Regions from separate parts of the Lentzea sp. NPDC051838 genome, predicted to be linked through region 1. Evidence: riboswitches for the same ligand, from Rfam matches in the RefSeq annotation. Region 1 holds a riboswitch; each other region holds the start of a gene.

Region 1 (6,300 bases):
GCCTACGACGACGTGCGCGCGATCCTCGCCGATCCCGTCACCTACCTGCCCGACAACGCCCTGACCGCCGTCACGCCGGTCGCGCCCGCCGCGCTGCGCAGCCTCGTCAGAGCCCGCTTCTCGCTCCCGCCGACCCTCGCGAACAACGGTTCGGAGTCGCACGCCAAACTGCGGAAACTCGTCGCGTCGTTCTTCACGCCCTCACGCGTCGTGGCGGCTGAGCCTCGCATCCGAGAGCTCGTTTTGGAACGTCTGGGTGGCACGGATCTCGTGCGCGACCTCGCCTGGGATCTCCCTGCCATCGTGCTGATGGACCTCCTCGGCCTGGAGAACGTCGACATCCCGACGCTCAAGCGCTGGAGCACGGGTTCCCTGGAGTTCTTCTGGGGCAACATCTCCACCGAACGCCAGCTGGAGCTGGTCGACGACGTCGGCGACTTCCACCAGTGGCTCATCAAGCGCTATCACGCCCGTGACGGCGAGTTCTTCCAGGCGCTCGCCGACGCCGGCGTGTCCGCCGAGGACTCCGCCGGCCTCTGCTACTTCCTGCTCATCGCGGGCCAGGAGACGACGACCCAGCTGCTGTCCACCGCCCTGCGGCGCGCCCTCCAGGACCGCGACCTGTGGGCGCGTCTGCCCCAGCGCGAGACAGCCGAGTCGTTCGTGGAAGACGTGCTGCGAACGGAAACCCCCGTGGTGACCTGGCGACGCCTGACCGCGCGCGAGGTGGTCATCGCAGGTGTGCGCGTGCCCAAGGGCGCCGAGCTCGTGTTGTTGTTGAGCGGCAAAGAAACCGACCCGAAGCACCTGGCGTTCGGCTACGGCCGCCACTTCTGCCTCGGCGCCGGCCTCGCCCGCCTGGAAGCCGCCGTCACGCTGCAGACCGTCGCCGGGCACGAGCCGGGCCTGCACCTCGCCGGCGACACCCCCGAGTGGCTGAACCTGCTGTCGTTCCGCGCGCCGAAGTCGGTGGCAGTGAGCCGCTGACCGAGGTTTGATGCGAGCGTGATGAACCGACAGCTCTCCGGAGTCAGGAAGCGGACACTGCTGGAGCAGCTCGGCCCGGTCCCGGACGTCGAACCCGACCGCTACGGCGACGGCGGCCCGGTAGGCGCTCTCGAAACCCGTGTAGCGCGGTTACTCGGCACCGAGGCCGCCCTGTTCGTGCCGACGGGAACCATGGCGCAGCAGATCGCCCTCAGGTGCTGGGCCGACCGCACCCACAACCCGATCGTGGCGATGCACCCGCAGGCCCACCCGCTGCACCACGAGGACGACGCGCTGACCGTGCTGTCCGGCCTGCGCCCCGTCAAGGTCCGCAACGACGACGTGGCCACCTGCCCGGAGCCGTTCGGCACGCTGCTGCTCGAAGTCCCGGACCGCGAGGCCGGCTTCATCCTCCCGACCTGGGACGACCTCACGGCCACCGTCGACGCGGCACGGGAACGCGACGCCGTGGTCCACCTGGACGGCGCCCGCCTGTGGGAGAGCACCCACGGCCTCGGCAAGCCGCTCGAAGAGATCGCGGGCCTGTTCGACTCGGTCTACGTCTCGTTCTACAAGTCGCTGGAAGGCATCTCCGGTGCCGCGCTCGCCGGCACCCAGGACTTCGTCGACCAGGCACGGGTCTGGCGCCACCGCTACGGCGGCATGCTCTTCCAGCAGTGGCCGGCCGCTCTCTCGGCGATGCACGGCCTGGACACCGTGCTGCCGCGGCTCGGCGCCCAGGTGCAGCACGCCAAGGTCGTGGCGCGGGCGATGGGCCTGCCCGAACCGCACACCCACCAGTTCGCGCTGCACCTGCCCGGCGACCCGGCGCGGCTCAAGGAGCTGAGCGGGAAGTTCCTCGGCGGGTTCTGGCAGGACGGGCCTCTCGCCAAGACCGAGATCACCGTCGCCGAGCCCGCGCTGGAGTGGACGGCGGACGAGGTCGGGGAGGCCTGGGCGCACTTCCAGAGCCTGCTCTGACGCGATGTCGCTCACCTGGCTGTTGGACCGGCAGGTGCGAAATGCGACGATGCCGGGGCTGTGAGGGGAACGCGAGGAAGCCGGTGCGAATCCGGCGCCGTGCCCGCGACTGTGACCAGGCAGGACCTGGGAGTCAGGAACTCGCCCCCCTCGTCGATCAACCGGCCACGGGCGTGGACACCCGAGGAAGGACTTCGCTGAGCATGTACCCCTTTTCGGCTGTCGTCGGACACGACGACCTCCGGCTGGCCCTGCTGCTGAACGCCGTGCACCCCGGCATCGGCGGCGTTCTCGTCCGCGGCGAGAAGGGGACCGCGAAGTCGACCATCGTGCGTGCCCTGGCCGCGCTGCTGCCCGAGCTGGACGTGTCCAAGGGCTGCCGCTTCGGGTGCGTCCCGGGCAGCACCGACTGCCCCGACGCCCCGCACGAAGCCGCGGAACGACGGCCCGCCAAGCTCGTCGAACTGCCCGTCGGCGCCACCGAGGACCGCCTGGTCGGCTCGCTCGACCTGGAGAAGGCGCTGACCGAGGGCGTCCGGGCGTTCCAGCCGGGTCTGCTCGCGGCCGCGCACCGGGGCGTGCTCTACGTCGACGAGGTCAACCTGCTGCACGACCACCTCGTCGACCTGCTGCTCGACGCCGCCGCGATGGGCCGCGCGCACGTCGAACGCGAAGGCGTCTCCGTGTCGCACCCGTCCCAGTTCCTGCTGGTCGGCACGATGAACCCCGAGGAGGGCGAGCTCAGGCCGCAGTTGCTCGACCGGTTCGGCCTCACAGTCGCGGTGAAGGCCGCGCGGGACGTCGAGGTCCGCACCGAGGTGATCCGGCGCCGTCTCGCCTACGAAGCCGACCCCACCACGTTCGCGGCCAAGTGGGCGGACGAGGACGCCAAGCTCAAGCAGCAGATCACCGCAGCGCGCGAAAAGCTGCCCCGAGTGTCCCTTCCGGACAGTGAGCTCCGCCGGATCGCCGCTGTCTGCGCGGCTTTCGAGGTCGACGGCATGCGCGCGGACCTCGTGGTCGCCCGTGCCGCCACGGCTCACGCGGCCTGGCGAGGCGCTGAGGAAGTCGAGGAACTGGACGTCGAGACCGCGGTCAGGCTCGCCCTGCCGCACCGGCGCCGCCGCGATCCGTTCGACGAGCCCGGCATCGAGGAGCAGCAGCTCGAGGACGCCATGCGCCAGGCAGCCGAGCACGCGGACGAAGAACCCCCGGACGACGACGGCCCCGGCGGCGGTGAGCTCCCCGAACCGCAGGAAGGCCCCAAGGGCAACGGAAACGCGCCCAACGACCGTCCGGCCCCGGAACCCGCTCCGGCGTTCAAAGCCCGCCTCCTGGAAGTCCCCGGGGTTGGAGAAGGCGCGCCGGGCAAGCGTTCCAGGGCCCGTGCGCGCACCGGCAGGATCGTCCGTTCATCCAAAGTGGACGGATCGGGACTCCACCTCGTCGACACGCTCCTGAACGCCGCACCGCACCAGCAGTCACGCGGCCGCACGAGCCCAGGCCTCATCCTCGAGGCAGCCGATCTGCGCAAGGCCGTGCGGGAGGGCAAGGAGTCCAACCTCATCCTGTTCGTGGTCGACGCCTCGGGCTCGATGGCCGCACGCCAGCGCATGTCCGCGGTGAGCGGCGCGGTCGTCTCGCTGCTCCGCGACGCCTACCAGCGCCGCGACAAGGTCGGCGTGATCACGTTCCGCGGCGGCACCGCCGAAGTCGCTCTGCCTCCGACGACTTCTGTCGACGCGGCGGCGACCCGCCTCAAGAAGATGCGCACCGGCGGTCGCACGCCACTCGCGGACGGCCTCCTCAAGGCCCACAGGATCCTGGAGATCGAACGGCTCAGGGACCCGCAGAAGCGTCCGCTGGTGGTGCTCCTGACCGACGGCCGCGCCACGTCGTCCGGACTCGGCGGCGACCCGACCAAGGACGCGCTCAAGGCAGCGAGCCTGCTCGAACAGACCGCCGTGGTGGTCGTCGACTGCGAACAGGGCCACATCCGCCTCGGTCTCGCGCAGAAGATCGCCGAAGCCCTGCAGGGCACCTGCGTCCGTCTCGACCAGCTCAGCGCCGACCACCTCGCCGGCGTAGTCCGCGCCGCATAAGGAGAAACCCCAGTGCCACAGGGACAGCCCACCGAGGTGCCCAAGGACGGCCTGACGACGAGACAGCGTCGCAACCGGCCGTTGCTCATGCTGCACACCGGTGAGATGAAGGGGAAGTCGACGTCCGCGTTCGGCATGGCGCTGCGCGGCTGGAACCAGGGCTGGGACATCGGCGTGTTCCAGTTCGTGAAGTCCGCCAAGTGGAAGGTCGGCGAGGAGTCCGCGTTCAAGGCGCTCGGCAGGCTGCACGACGAGACCGGCGAGGGTGGCGCCGTCGAGTGGCACAAGATGGGCGAGGGCTGGTCCTGGACCCGCAAGCAGGGCACCGAGGAGGACCACGCCGCGGCCGCGCAAGAAGGCTGGGCGGAAATCGCAAGGCGACTGCAAGCCGAACGCCACGGCTTCTACGTCCTCGACGAGTTCACCTACCCGCTGCACTGGGGCTGGATCGACGTGGACGAGGTGGTTCAAGCACTCGCCAACCGTCCCGGCCACCAGCACGTCGTGATCACCGGCCGGTACGCGCCGGACAAGCTGATCGCGGCCGCCGACCTCGTGGTGGAGATGACCAAGGTCAAGCACCCGATGGACGCCGGACAGAAGGGCCAGCGGGGGATCGAGTGGTGAACAGGCTGGTCGTCGCCGCCCCCGCCTCGGGCAGCGGCAAGACCACCGTGGCCACAGGCCTCATGGCCGCGCTCAGACGAGCCGGCTCGCGGGTCGCACCGTTCAAGGTAGGCCCGGACTACATCGACCCCGGCTACCACTCGCTGGCGACGGGGAAGGCGGGCCGCAACCTCGACCCGGTGATGGTCGGCGAAAACCGCATTCCAGGCCTGTTCGCGCACGGTTCCAAAGGCTGCGACATCGCGGTCGTCGAAGGCGTCATGGGCCTGTTCGACGGCCGCGTCGACACGGCGGGCGTCGGCTCGACCGCGCACGTCGCCAAGTTGATCAACGCGCCGGTGCTGTTCGTCGTGGACGCACGGGGCCAAAGCCGATCATTGGCGGCACTGCTGCACGGCTTCCGCGGCTACGACCCGACGGTCCGGCTCGGCGGCGTGATCCTCAACCAGGTCGGGTCGGAACGCCACGAACAGGTGCTCAGGTCGGCGTGCGACGAGGTTGGCCTCGACGTTCTCGGCGTGCTGCCGCGTGACCCGCAGTTCTCTTTGCCCTCAAGGCATCTGGGCCTCGTCACGGCAGCGGAACACGGTTCGGAAGCAGTTGCGGCTGTAGACGCGATCGCCGCTGCCGTGGCCAAACACGTTGATCTTGACGCCGTGCGCCGGCTGGCGAGCTCGGTACCGGCGATGGCTGTCGCCGCGTGGGAACCCCAGGTCGAACCGGTCACCGGCGAACCGTTGATCGCGGTCGCGGGTGGAGCGGCTTTCACGTTCGGCTACGCGGAACACGTCGAGGTCCTCAAGGCGGCGGGTGCGGCCGTGGCCGTCGTGGATCCGCTCAACGACGAAGATCTTCCCGCGGGCACCGCGGGACTCGTGCTCCCCGGCGGATTCCCCGAACAGCACGCGGAAGCATTGTCAGCCAACGCGAAGTTGCGCGAAGCCGTCGCGCGGTTCGCTCGATCGGGTGCCCCGGTCCACGCCGAGTGCGGCGGTCTGCTTTATCTAGCAAGATCATTGGACGGTCACCCGATGTGCGGCGTGCTCGACGCCGAGGGCTTCATGACACCGAAGTTGACCTTGGGCTACCGCGATGCCGTCGCGTCCACGAGCTCACCGCTGCACCCGCCCGGCAGCCGCGTGACCGGCCACGAGTTCCACCGCACGCAGCTGTCCACACCGCACTCGACCCCGCCCGCGTGGCACTGGCGCGGCGTCGATTCCCGCCCGGTCGCAGAGGGTTTCGTGGCCGGGGGAGTGCACGCGTCGTACCTCCACACGCACCCCGCCGGTGATCCGGAAGCCGTAGCCAGGTTCGTGCGGGCCTGCCACCCGTTCGTGGCCGGAGCGACAGGCGGTACGGTCTTCGCTCAAGCCAAAGTCCGAACCCCTGTGGAGCTGTCGTGACGACGACCGGTCGGGTTTCTTTCGTCGGCGCCGGTCCGGGTGCCGCCGACCTCATCACTCTCCGAGGCGCGCGCCGCATCGCGGAAGCCGACGTCGTCATCTGGGCTCCCACGGCGGTGGACGCCGAGTGCGTTCGCGAGCACGCCCGTGCGGAAGCCGAGCTGGTCGACTTCTCGCGCGTGACGCAGGAGGAGATC
Region 2 (6,300 bases), on a different contig from region 1:
GGCCGTGAGCTGCTTCTTGGCGGCGGAGAGGACCGAACCGGCGCGGTGCACCAGGACGGCCTCGGACTCGCAGATCGGCTCGCCGAACGGCACCAGGTCGTGCTGCCGCAGCGTCCGGCCCGAGCCCACGACGTCGGCGATCAGGTCGGCCACGCCGAGCTGGATCGAGATCTCCACGGCGCCGTCGAGCCGGATCACCTGGGCGGTGATGCCGCGGGCCTTGAGGTCGCGGCCGACCAGGCGCGGGTACGCCGTGGCGAGGCGCTTGCCCTCGAGGTCCGAGACCTGCCAGTCGGTACCGCGAGGACCGGCGTAGCGGAACGTCGACGAGCCGAAGCCCAGGGCGAGCAGCTCCTCGACGGACGAGCCGTTGTCGTCGGCGCCCGAGTCGGCGGCTAGGTCGCGGCCGGTGATGCCGAGGTCGAGGTCACCGGACGCCACGTAGATCGCGATGTCCTTGGGACGCAGGAAGAAGAACTCGACGTCGTTGTTCGGGTCGAGCACGGTGAGGTCGCGCGGCTCGTGCCGCTGCCGGTAGCCCGCTTCGGTCAGCATGGCGGAGGCGCGTTCGGCGAGCGCGCCCTTGTTCGGGACTGCTACGCGCAGCATGTGGAAGTCTCCGTCAGAGGTACTTGTAAACGTCTTCGAGGGTGAGGCCGCGGCCCAGCATGATCACCTGGAGGCGGTACAGCAGCTGCGAGATCTCTTCGGCGAGCTTCTCGTCGGACTCGTACTCGGCGGCGATCCAGACCTCGCCCGCCTCCTCCAGGACCTTCTTGCCCTGCGCATGGACGCCGGCCTCGAGCGCTGCGACGGTGCCGGATCCCTCCGGCTTGGTGGCGGCTCGTTCGGTCAGTTCGGCGAACAGGGAGTCGAAGGTCTTCACGGCTCCACATCCTCCCATCCCGCGCACCCCGGTCCACACCGCGGTCACATCTGTCCCACGACTCGGACGTGATCTGTCCTGCATGGACACCCGGTACGGTGAATTCTTGTGTCTGAGTTCGCGGAGGTTCTCGAAGCGTTGCGCCGGGTGCGCGGCATCAACCCGTTCTTCGCGCTCGACGTGGGCCGTCCGGACGAAACCTGGCTGCCCGGAACGGCACTTCTCGAAGGCCCCGCGCTCGAAAACACGATCGACGCCATCGCGACCCGGTACAAAGCGGAAGAACCACGCGTCGCGGCGAGCCTGTTCTTCCTCAGCTACACCGCACGGCTGCTGAGCCCGCTCACGGCGGCGGACATCCCGATCGACATCCGGCCGGAAAACCTTTGGTGGCAACACCATCCGACGAACGGCCTGAGCGTGCGCATCGACCAGCCGCAACGAGGGCCGAGCGCCGCGGAGGCCCTCGAACCCGTGGTGGAGGCGATCCAGCGCGTCACGCCGGTGGCGAGCGGATTGTTGTGGGGCAACGCGATGTCGAACATCGCGGGCGCGCTCAAAATGGTTGTCCGCGCACGCATGCTCACGGCCGAGGAAGCGGAACTGCGCGGCGCCCGGCTGATGAGCGCGCCGCCGTTCGAACAGGCGGGGGAATTTCTGAGCATCCCCGGCGAGCTCGGGTTCCTGCGGCGCAGCTGTTGTCTTTACTACCGGGTAGCCGCTGGTGGGAAGTGCGGCGACTGTCCACTCGTGAAGTGAGGAACGCAACAACTCTTATGGCCGGTTGTGCTTAACCGGCAACTCAACTTACGGTGCACGCGCCGCAGTGACGGGAAGCCGGTGAGAATCCGGCGCGGTCCTCGCCACTGTGACCGGGAAGTTATCCCCGCCGAGAACGTCACTGGTCCTCTCACAAGGGCTGGGAAGACGCGGGGACAGCGTTGATCCGGGAGTCAGGAGACCGGCTGCGGCGCCGCAAGGAGAGTTGACCTTCCACGAGGTATGGAGGAGCCCGTCATGACGAGCCCCGCAGCACATCTGTCCGCCGTCCGCGTGCCCAAATGGGCCTTCGCCGTTGCTCTGCTCGGCCTGATCGTCACGTACCTGGTCCTGCAGGAGAACGGTCTCGCGCTCGGCGCGGGTTCCGAGATGCTGCACGAGTTCTTCCACGACGGCCGGCACGCGCTCGGCGTCCCCTGCCACTAGATCCATCCCCCGATCCCAGGCAGGGAAAGTCATGACGACGACGTACAAGTCTCTTGCGCTGCGCGGAATCGGAGCCGGTGCCATCGCCGGCGTCGCGTCCGCGCTGGTGCAGCTGCTGGTGACCGAGATCCCGATCCGGGCCGCGCTCGCGGTCGAGGAGGCTCGGGAGCCGGCCGGTGAAGGCCACTCGCACGGCGGCGAGGAAGAGCTGGTCAGCCGCGGCGCGCAGGTGGTCGGCGGCATGCTCGGCGTGATCATCGTCGGCATCGCGGTCGGGCTCGTGTTCGCCACGGCCTACGCGCTGTCCAAGCGGTGGTTCGTCGACCGCACGCCGTTCAGCCGCAGCTTCACGTTCGGTGCCGCGGTGTTCGGTGCCGTGGCGCTGCTGCCGTGGATCAAGTACCCGGCCAACCCGCCCGCCGTCGGCGACCCGGAGACGGTGAACTACCGGACCGCGCTCTACCTCGGCGTGGTCGTGGCCGGGCTGGTGGTCGTGTGGGGTGCGAGCTGGCTGGCCGAGCAGCTCAAGGCCCAGTCGCAGCCGATCAGGGTCACCGCGGTGCTGCTCGCGGTGGTCGCGGCCGTCGCGGTGGTGCTGGTGGCGTTCCCCGCGCCGCCGGACACGATTCCCGCGGACATGCCGGTGACGGTGCTGTGGCAGTTCCGCCTCAGCTCGCTCGCCCAGCTCGCTACGCTCTACGTCGGACTCGGCGTCGTGTTCGGCCTGCTGATCGACCCGGCCGCGCGCAAGACCAAGGTCTCCGAGAAGACCGCTATCGCCTGATGGAGTGGGGTGGCCGCACCCTCGGCCACCCCGCCCAGCCGACGTTGGTACGTTCGGTGCATGCCTGACAGCGCTGAGTTGCTGGAACAGATGCGTCAGAAGCTCGAGTTCTTCGAGCAGGCCAACCGCGCGGCCGATGCCAGAGCCGCCGGTTACGAGTCGATGGGCACCGAGCTCAGAGGTGTCGAGGCGAGCGTCCAGTCCCCCGACCGTTCCGTGACGGTCGTGGCGGGTTTGTCCGGTTCCATCAAGGAAATCCGGTTCACCGACGACGCCAGGAAGCTCAGCGGCGCCCAGCTCTCCCAAGCCGTCATGGCCACGCTGCAGCAGGCCGTCGCGGCCGCCGCGCGGCAGCAGGCCGAGATCGTGCAGAGCCACGTCGGCACCGAGATCCCGATCGCCGAGCGCGTCATGAAGACGCAGCAGGAGATCTTCGGCCGGCCCGCCGAGCGTCCCGCTCGCCCGCGGCCGCCGGTGGACGACGACGAGGACACCGGCACGATCTTCCGCAAGGACGACCGCTGGTGACCGACTTCATCGTGCACCCGGACGAGCTCGCGGCGTGCGCCAGGAACGTCGGCGCGCTCAGGGAGAGCTCCACGAAGCTCAACGACGCGGCCACCACCGCGTCCGTCCCGGAGATCAGCTGGGGCTATCTCGGGCAGCTGCTCGGCATGTACCAGCAGTACGACGCGCTGCTCGGCGACCTGCACGGCCATTTCGGCAAGATGACCGAGGGCTTCGGCAAGATCGACGCCACCCTCACCGCGACCGCGCAGACCTACGCCGACAACGAAAAGGTGACCACCGACGCGTTCGGCAGAACGCTCCAGTCCAAGATGGACACCGCGAGCGCGCCCCCGATGGTGAGCGGTGGCAAGGCGACGTCGAACGCCGGCGCGGTGGTCGGCAGCTACACCGACCAGTTCTCCGGGAGCAACGTCGGCAAGCAGGCGGCGAAGTCCGTTCCGTTCGGCGGCAGCAGCTACTCGCTCATGAAGGACAGCGCGAAGCTCGCGGACGACATCAAGTCCGGCGACGGCGTGGCGATCGCCAAGGACGTGGTCACCGTCCTGTCCGACATGAACGGGTTCATGCAGGAAGGCATGAAGCTCGCCGGAGCCATCAGCGACCCGCTGAACTTCCTGATCTCCAAGGGACTCGGCTGGCTGCTGGACGTCGTCGCGCCGCTCAAGCAGGCCGTCGACCTGGTCACCGGCGACCCGGCCGCGACCAGCAAGGCCGCGGGCGCGTTCAACGACATCGCGAAGAAGACCGAGGAACTGGCGAAGACCTTCGACGGCCACCTCGACGAGGGCCTGCAGAGCTGGAAGTCCGGCGCCGGGGACAAGGCGGCGGAGAAGCTCAGCGGGTTCCGCCACGGCATCGAGGGCACCGCGGCCACGGCGGGTCACGTCGCGTCGGTGCTGCAGGCCAGCTCGATGTTCATGCAGGTGGCCGAGGACATCATCAAGGGCATCCTGAGCGACCTGATCGAGTGGCTGGTCGTCACCTGGATCGCCGCGCAGCTCGCGGCCGTGCCGACGTGCGGTGCCTCGGAAGCGGCGGCGGCAGCGGCCACCCCGGTCGAGGCGGGCATCTCGACGACGAAAGCGACCGGCGAGGTCAACAAGGTCCGTCAGATCATCCAGAAGATCATGGACGTCCTGAAGAAGATCCGGGACGTGATCGGGCGTTCCAAGATCGGCAAGGCGTTCGTCGAGGGTGCGGCGAAGAAGCCGGACTCGTTCGGCAAGGCGTTGTCGGAGGCCGGGTTCAAGGCCGGGGAGAAGGCGCTCGGACTCGACCAGAGCGGTCCGAAGGGCTCGGAGTACACCGACCCGATCAAGATCGCGAACAAGGTCGCCGGGTACGCGGACGGCATCTACAAGACCGTGACGTACGACCAGCACGGCGCCGATCAGGAAGCGTCGAAGACCGACCAGGAGCTCGACATCTGATGTGGGGCTCGAAGCCCGCCGAACGCACCGAGACGTTCGGCGGGCGCGCGTTCACCGTCCGCGTCGAGAAGGAGACGTACTCCTACGAAGGCGTGTCCGACGGCGACAACTCCTACACGTACACGTTCGAACGGCTGAGCGCGGACATCGGGCCGTGCCCGCCGCTGCGGGTCACGGCACGCGGCGAGAACAAGCTCGACGACCGCAACGACGGCGCGGTGGCGACCGGGGTGCCGTCGTTCGACGACCGGTTTCTGGTGCACTGCCAGGACATCGCGTTCGTCCGGCGCGTGACCCCCGCGCTGACGGCCGCGCCGTCCACGTTCACCGCGGTGCTCGAACTGCGCGGCGGGAAGATCAGCGTGCGGCCCGAGGGTCTGGGTCACGCGCCGAACTCCGCCGTCTACCTCAACGCCCTGATCCCGTTGCTGCCACCGGAGTTGCGCCGATGACCGACGCCCCGATCGTCGTGCCGTTGTCCGCCGAGGTGGCCGTCGTGATCACGCAGGACCGGGTGTACTTCAACCCAGTGGTGAACGGCGCCCTGGTCGACTCGCCGGTGGTCGGCGTGCCGCTCGCGGCCGTCCTGCTCGTACAGCCGGGCACGCTGCTCAAGAAGCTCAAGGTGAAGCCGAACCGGGTGACCGGCCTGCAGACCAAGATCGTGCTGCCACCGGGACCCGCGGTGTGGATCAGGGCCGCCGTCGACGTGCTCGTGCCCACTCCCGACCCGCGCGGGCTCGCGGCCGAGATCGAACGACGCCGCCGCCGGGTGGCGCGCCACGGCGGGGTGGTCGCCGCCGAGGTCTGGAAGATCAACCCGAACCTCCGCGTCGCGGGACCGCACGGCTTCGAGCCCGGTGGCGCCCACTTCGCGCCCGCCCGTCCGGACGACGCCAAGTGGGAAGCCCTCGACTCCGGCCCGGTCGGCGAACCGTCGCCCGGCACGCCGCCCTCCGCGCCCGTGGTGCCTGCTCAGCTGCCGTACCCGGAGTCGCTGCCGGTGATCACCGAGACGCTGGGCAACGGGGTGCGGCTGTCGGTGTCGGTGCGCAGGACGTTCCTGGGCTTCGAGCCGGTGCAGCCCGGCCTGGTCGCCGAAACGCTGCCGGTGTCGTCGCTGCACGTTCCGCTGGCGGCGTGGCACGTGGTGCGGGCGGGGACGGTGCGCGGTGGCCTGGCGCCGCTGCGGTGGTGCGCCGCCGACGGGCGGACCGAGATCAGGATGGACCTGTCGGACGGACCCGCGTTGTGGCTGTGGGGGCCGATGCGCGAGTGGGTGGTCGCCACGCCGCGCGCGGCAGAGCTGGCGGAGGAGATCCGGCTGCGGCAGGCGGTCGGGATGAGGTTCCCGCTGTCGAGCGATCTCGGGGCCGAGCGCAGGACGTGGCTCGACCTGCCGACGACCAAGCCGGTCGACACGCCGGAGGGCCGCGCCCTGCCCGCCGTCCCGGAATGGGCGC
Region 3 (6,300 bases), on a different contig from region 1:
CCCTGGTCCGGATCCGCAGCACGCTGACCGATGCCGAGGTGGACGCCGCGATGGCCGCCGGAACCGCGATGGATCTCGACGCTCTGGTGGCCCTCGCCTTCGAAGTGGACCCGGCCTCGTTCGCCTAGACACTTAGGCTGCCGGAGTGGAGACCGACTTCAGCCGTTATCTGACGGCACGGGTGCTGTCGGTGACGGGCGCGGTGGTGGCGGCCGTCGCGATGCCGGTTCTCGTCTACCAGCTCACCGGGTCCGCGGGCTGGACGTCGGCGGTCACGGTGGCGGAAGCGTTGCCGTACCTGGTGTTCGGGCTGCTGGCCGGAGCGCTCGCGGATCGCCTGGATCGCCGGAAGATGATGGTGGCGCTGGACTTCACGGTCGCCGCCGTGCTGCTCAGCATCCCGCTGGCGTGGCTCGCGGGTGCGCTCACCGCTCCGCACGTCGTCGCGGTGGCGTTCGCTACGCAGACGGCGTTCGTGTTCTTCGACGCCGCGAACTTCGGTGCTTTGCCTGCCCTGGTGGGCAAAGAACGGCTCACTGCCGCCTACTCGACCCTCTACGGCCGCACGACCGTGGTGGAACTGGTCGTTCCCGGACTCACAGGTCTGTTGGTAGCGGTTGTCGCACCGGCGGCTCTGATGGCGGTGAACGCGCTGACGGCGGTCGGTTCGGCGGTGTTGTTGCGCGGTATCGCCGGCAGCATGGCGAACCCGCGTCCGGTGCAGGGGGCCGGTGAGATCGTCACCGATGTGCGGGAAGGGCTGCGGTTCCTGTGGCAGCAGCCGATCGTCCGCACGCTCACTTTGATCGGCGCGCTGCACTCGGTCGCGACGGGTGCCTGGATGGCGGTGCTGGTGCCGTTCGCCGACCGCGTGCTCGGGGTGGCGCCGAGCGGGGACGTGCGGCTGGCGGCCGTGTTCACCTGCTGGGGTGTGGGCGCGATCATCGCCAGCCGAGTGCTGCCGCGGCTGACCGAGCGCTGGGGTGGTGCGCGGCTGGCACTGGCCGCGTTGCCGTTGTCCTTGCTGGGCGGTGTGTTCGTGCTCGTGAGCGGACATTGGCTGATCACGTGCGTGGCGGTGGTGTACTGGGGCGCCGCGAACTCCACGGTGGTCATCAACGGGATCACCTACCGCCAGCAGGTGTGCCCGGAGGACATGCAGTCGCGGGTGAACACCACGGCCAGGATGGTGGCGTGGGGTCTCGGGCAGCCGCTCGGCGCGGCACTCGCCGGGGCCGTGGCGGTGGCGGCGGGTGATCCGCGGGCGGGACTCGCGGCCGGGGTGGTGGCGTTGCTCGTGGGTGTGCTGCTGGCTTGGGTGACGCCAGTCCTGCGGCATGCTTCGCTGCACGCGGGCTGATCGAGGTGGCGCCGGTCGTGCGGCGTGCTTCGCAGCACGCCGCTTGACCGTGGTGACACCGGTCTTGCGGCGTGCTTCGCAGCATGCCGCTTGATCGTGGTGGCGCCGGTCTTGCGGCGTGCTTCGCAGCATGCCGCCTGACCGAAGCGCCGCCAGTCGTGCGGCGTGCTTCCCGGCATGCCGCCTGACTGAGGTGGCGCCGGTCGTGCGGCGTGCCTCCCAGCACGCCGCCTGACCGAACCCCCGCGTCAGCAGGCGAGCGTCGGAGCGGCCGGGTTGCCGCCGCCGTCGAGGTTCGCGAGCTTGACCCCGGTGAGGCCGAGAATCGCCTGCGCCGTTGCGCGAGGCGCGGTGTTCGGGTTGAAACCCGTTGCGTCGTAAGCGATCGCGCCCCGATCCGCTGCTGCACCCGAACAGCCGACGGCGAGCGACTTGAGGAACTGCCGAGCCTTCACCGTGGCCGCCGGGCGGTGGCCTGCCAGGGCTTCCGCGGCCAGGCCGGTGCTGTTGGCGTTGGACGCGTTGGTGCCGACGGAGAATCCGCCGTCGGTGTTCTGCTGCGAGGCCAGCCACGTGGTGCCCTCGGCGGCATTCGCGTTGTCACCGTTGGCGCGCAACGCCTGCACGACCATCGCGGTCGAGTCGACGTCGCTCACGCACGGCGTCTGCCCGAAGTTCAGCGGGAAACCGCCGTCGGGGCACTGGGTTCCGGCGAGGAACGACACGGACGACGCCGGTGCACCGCCGGAAGTCCGGTCCAGCGCCAGAAGTGCGAGCGACTGCGTGAAGGCGTTGGAGAAGTCACCGAAGTCCGAACGGTCGGAGAACCGGCCGGACGGCGCGAGCAGACCCCGCAGACCGGCTTCCAGGTTCACGCCGCCGAACGAGGCGCCGTTCTTGTGCCGCACCTGAGCGGCGAGCAGGAGCTTGGCGTGCGCGCCGGCGTACGCCTCGGTGCCGGAACCGACGTAGCCGGTGGTGATCTCCGGCTTGGCCAGCCAGGTGATCGCCTTCTCGGCGTTGGTGTCCGAGGAGCGGGCGGCGGCGAACGCGAAGATCGCGTCGATCGTCAGGCCCTGGTCGGGGAACTTCTGGCCGCCGAAGTCGGCCTCGAACCGCTCGCCGTCGACGAGCTGGCGGGCGAGCCAGCCCGATGCCGCGTCGGCCTTGTCGGTGGTCGCGGCTACCGCTGGAGCGGCCGTGGCCACGCTGAGAGCCACGACAGCGGCGAACACAAGACGTCTCATGAAAACCCTTTCCCGCACTTCCACGACAGGAGTTGGTGAACACCGCGCGGTGCGGGTGACCGGGCTCGCCCCGAGGGGCACACCGTTGCGGGACAGCGCCGGATTCCCACCGGCTTCCCCCACGTCCGCGCTGAACGTCGATCAGGTTCTCATGGTGCGCGAGCCGGTGTTGCCGATACCGTGAAGCGGCGGTGTGACGCTCGCCTCCGGTTTGCGGGTGTTAACCTCCGCCGGGCAAGGACAACTCAACACCTCCGCTCGTGATGGGGAAGCCGGTCGAACTCCGGCACTGTCGCGCAACCGTGGGCCGCTCCCAGAAGCGGCGAGTCGGAATACCGGTCGAGCGGAGCAGAACAAGTCCAACCGCTGTCGCGAGAAGCAGGGGTGGCCTCCGGAGCTTCACGCGCCAGGCCCCTCCTTCATGCAGCTGGGGAGGGGGAGCATGAACCGGCGCAGGTCCTCGGCCGTGCTGGCGTTGGTCGCCGGTGCGGGCCTCGTCGCCGCACTGGCCGGCGGTGCCGCTGCGGCCGAACACCAGTCCGCACACGCCAGCTCTGTCTGGCTCTCCCGTCAGCTGCGCCCCGACGGCACGCTGGAGAACCCGCTCGGCGGCCTCCCGGACCACGGCCTGATGATCGACGTGATCTTCGCGCTGCACGCGTCCGGTGACGGTGCGCTGGCCAAGCCCGTCGTCGACTTCCTCGACGACCAGGGCCACGCCACCGACTACTACACGTGGGACGGGCTGGCTCCCGGCCAGGGCTACGACCAGATCATCGTCGGTGGCGCGGTCGCGAAGACGTTGCTGGCAGCCCAGGTCGCAGGCCGTGATCCGCGCGACTTCGACGGCCACGACCTGGTCGCCGAGGTCAAGGGCGCGATCCGCCGGTCCGGCGTCGACGCCGGCCGCGTCTCCGACTACTCGAAGAACCCCGAGTGGTCCGACATGGTGCCCAACAACGCCAACATGTTCGGCCAGGCTCTCGCGGTGATCGGCCTCGCGGTGGCGGGGGAGAACGACCAGCTCGCCATCGACAAGATGGTGACGCAGCAGTGTTCCGAGGGCTACTTCAGGGCTTTCTTCGGTCAGGTGGAAGGACCTGATGGACCGCGGGTCTCCTCGTGCGACGAGGGCAAGGCAGCGGGCGCGTCGTCCCCGGACGGTGACACGTCAGGCCTCGCGCTGTCGGCGATGCTCGCGGCTCGCAAGGCCGGTGCGCCCGGCCTCGACGCGACCATCGCGAAAACCGTGGCGTGGTTGAAGGCCAACCAGACCGCGGGTGGTGGCTGGGGCGGTGGTGTAGGTACCGAGGCGCCGAACACCAACAGCACGGGCTTGATCACGCAGGCACTCGCCGACGCGGGCGGAGCGGGCACCGAGGTGGCCAGGGGTGCCGCGTTCCTGAAGTCCGCACAGGCCAAAGAATCCGACGCGGGCAACGCGCTCGCGAGTCACCTCGGCGCCATCGCCTACAACCCGGCCGCCTACGAGGCGGCACGCACGGGCGGAATCGCCGGCATCGACACGTGGATCAGGGCGAGCGCACAGGCTTCGCTCGGGTTGTCGCAGGTGGGTTTCTACGCCCTCGCCAAAGGCACTGTGCCTGAGCCGATCACGACCACCACGCATCCCACGACCAGGACTGAGACCCCAACGGTCAAGGCACCCGCGCAGAAGCCCGTGGTGCGCCAGCCCGTCCCGGCGCCGCAGAAGGTCCAGCCCGGTCCGAAAACCCCTGCCGCCCGGCTCGGCGCGTACCTGGCGGGCAAGCTGGTGCGGGGCGACCACGTCGAGGTCACCGAGAACGACAAGACCTACGTCGACTACGACGCGACCGCGGACCTGGTGCTCGCGTTGCGCGCGTTGGAGGAGCAACCGGACGCCGTGAAGAAGGCCTCGGAGTTCCTGCTGACAACGGACTCCGTCAACGCCTACGCCCACGGCGCCGGTCAGGAAACCGGTGCGGCCGCCTACGCCGAACCGCTGGCGAAGCTCGTGATCATCGCCCAGTTCCAGAAGTCCGGTCGGGCGGACGAGTTGCGCGCAGACCTGGTCGAACTGCGAGGTGCGGACGGGTTGTTCGCCGACACCGGCACGTACGCGGACTCCGAGGACACGGTCCGCCGTCACACGTGGGCGGTGCTGGCCACCGTCGGCGATCCAGGCCAGGCGATCGAGGCGCTCGCCGTACGTCAGTGCAGGGACGGGCTGTTCCCCGAGCGCATGGACGCGACCGGGTGCGAAACCGGTGATCTCGCTGCGACCGCTGCCGCCGTGACCGCGTTGAACAGCAAGCCTTTCACGGAGGACGCGCCGACCGGCCGCACTCCGGCCGACTGGTCGGACAAGCGCGCGACGGCGTTCGTGAAGGCCATCACCCTGCTCAGCACGAAGCCGAACGGCAAGGGCGTGGTCGAGGACGAAGGTGGCGCGCCGTCGATCGCGGTCAGCGCCTCGCTCGCCGGTGCCCGCCAGGCCGCCGGACTGGACGCGAGCGGCACGGCGAAGACCCTCGGCAGTCTGCTGCAGGACGACGGTGGCCTGACCGACTTCGGCACGAGTCTTGCTGCGGCACAAGGCATCGCGGGCCGCTCGTGGGTCAGCGCGGACGGCTCGCCGGTCTCGCCGGTGGTGCGCCTCCCGCTGACAGACGCCGAGCCCGTTCCCGCACCCGTCGCCCAGGCGGCTGCGTGGCGACCGCCGCTCTGGTCCTACTTCACGCTCGGCGGCGCACTGCTGCTCGCCGGGCTCGTTCTGCTGGTTCGTCGTCGATTTCTCCAGGGGGTCAAGTGATGAAAAGAGTTCTCGCCGCCGCGATCGTCCTCACCGGACTGGTCGCCGCACCCGCACCGGCGAGTGCGGCGGGCTATGACGGCATCTGCACCGGATCGGACGCGCTCACCGGCACGACGATCGTCGTCGACTTCCAGGAGCTCGACGGCAACGGCGGGGTGGCCGCGCCGACGATCACCCGGTGCTCGCCCAACGCCAGCCCCGGCACCGCCCGCACCGGCATCAAGGCGTTGCAGGACGCGGGAATCCCGGTCGCCGGCACGACCCGCTGGGGTCTCGGGTTCGTCTGCCGTCTCAACGGCCGCCCGTCCGCGACCGAGACCATCCCGGTCACCGGCAACCCCACCTACAAGGAGGCGTGCTTCAACACCCCGCCCGCCTCCGCCTACTGGGGTTACTGGCACGCCGACGGTTCCGGTTCGTCCTGGACCTACAGCAGCCAGGGCGCGTTGAACCGCAACGTGATCCCCGGTGGTTTCGAGGGCTGGTCGTTCTCGCTGAACAAGACCGCGACCACGAACCCGCCGCCCCGCGTGACGCCCAAGAACCCAGCCCTGTGAGGACTCTCGCCATCGCCGGCGCCGTGACCCTGCTCCTGGGCACTGCGCCGGCCGCGCGGGCGATCGACCACAGCAAGGGATATCCCGGTTTCTGCAAGGACGACAAGGGCGTCACCGTCGTCGTCGACTTCCAGCAGCTGGGTGGCGACGCGATCGTGCGGTGCAACCCGCAGACCACCGCGGGCAGCGGCCTCGACGCGATCAAGGGCGCCGGCTTCCAGATCGCGGGCGTGCAGCGGTGGGGCGAGGGGTTCGTCTGCCGCATCGAGAACAAGCCCGGCGCCGCGGACGAGCGGTGCATCGACACGCCTCCCGCCCAGGCCTACTGGTCGTACTGGC

The links. Region 1 has a riboswitch for cobalamin ahead of AB0M24_RS43545 (putative cobaltochelatase). Riboswitches for the same ligand answer to the same signal wherever they lie in the genome.
Region 2: linked by a shared signal. The riboswitch ahead of AB0M24_RS22485 (CbtB-domain containing protein) and the one ahead of AB0M24_RS43545 (putative cobaltochelatase) in region 1 are both predicted to bind cobalamin.
Region 3: linked by a shared signal. The riboswitch ahead of AB0M24_RS02110 (hypothetical protein) and the one ahead of AB0M24_RS43545 (putative cobaltochelatase) in region 1 are both predicted to bind cobalamin.

Annotation. Positions count from the first base shown of each region.
Region 1 is NZ_JBFAYI010000041.1:44,309-50,608, forward strand. Features, by position in the region: gene AB0M24_RS43535 (hypothetical protein) at 1-987, shown strand, start outside; gene AB0M24_RS43540 (beta-eliminating lyase-related protein) at 1,009-1,968, shown strand; cobalamin riboswitch at 2,007-2,132, shown strand; gene AB0M24_RS43545 (putative cobaltochelatase) at 2,172-4,070, shown strand; gene cobO (cob(I)yrinic acid a,c-diamide adenosyltransferase) at 4,083-4,697, shown strand; gene AB0M24_RS43555 (cobyrinate a,c-diamide synthase) at 4,694-6,103, shown strand; gene AB0M24_RS43560 (SAM-dependent methyltransferase) at 6,100-6,300, shown strand, end outside.
Region 2 is NZ_JBFAYI010000009.1:202,211-208,510, reverse strand. Features, by position in the region: gene hisG (ATP phosphoribosyltransferase) at 1-609, opposite strand, end outside; gene AB0M24_RS22495 (phosphoribosyl-ATP diphosphatase) at 623-886, opposite strand; gene AB0M24_RS22490 ((2Fe-2S)-binding protein) at 995-1,645, shown strand; cobalamin riboswitch at 1,680-1,871, shown strand; gene AB0M24_RS22485 (CbtB-domain containing protein) at 1,904-2,092, shown strand; gene AB0M24_RS22480 (CbtA family protein) at 2,124-2,876, shown strand; gene AB0M24_RS22475 (YbaB/EbfC family nucleoid-associated protein) at 2,937-3,404, shown strand; gene AB0M24_RS22470 (hypothetical protein) at 3,401-4,837, shown strand; gene AB0M24_RS22465 (hypothetical protein) at 4,837-5,289, shown strand; gene AB0M24_RS22460 (hypothetical protein) at 5,286-6,300, shown strand, end outside.
Region 3 is NZ_JBFAYI010000001.1:520,876-527,175, forward strand. Features, by position in the region: gene AB0M24_RS02095 (diguanylate cyclase) at 1-128, shown strand, start outside; gene AB0M24_RS02100 (MFS transporter) at 146-1,360, shown strand; gene AB0M24_RS02105 (prenyltransferase/squalene oxidase repeat-containing protein) at 1,609-2,607, opposite strand; cobalamin riboswitch at 2,640-2,762, opposite strand; cobalamin riboswitch at 2,837-2,966, shown strand; gene AB0M24_RS02110 (hypothetical protein) at 3,050-5,401, shown strand; gene AB0M24_RS02115 (flagellar hook-length control protein FliK) at 5,401-5,961, shown strand; gene AB0M24_RS02120 (ABC transporter substrate-binding protein) at 5,958-6,300, shown strand, end outside.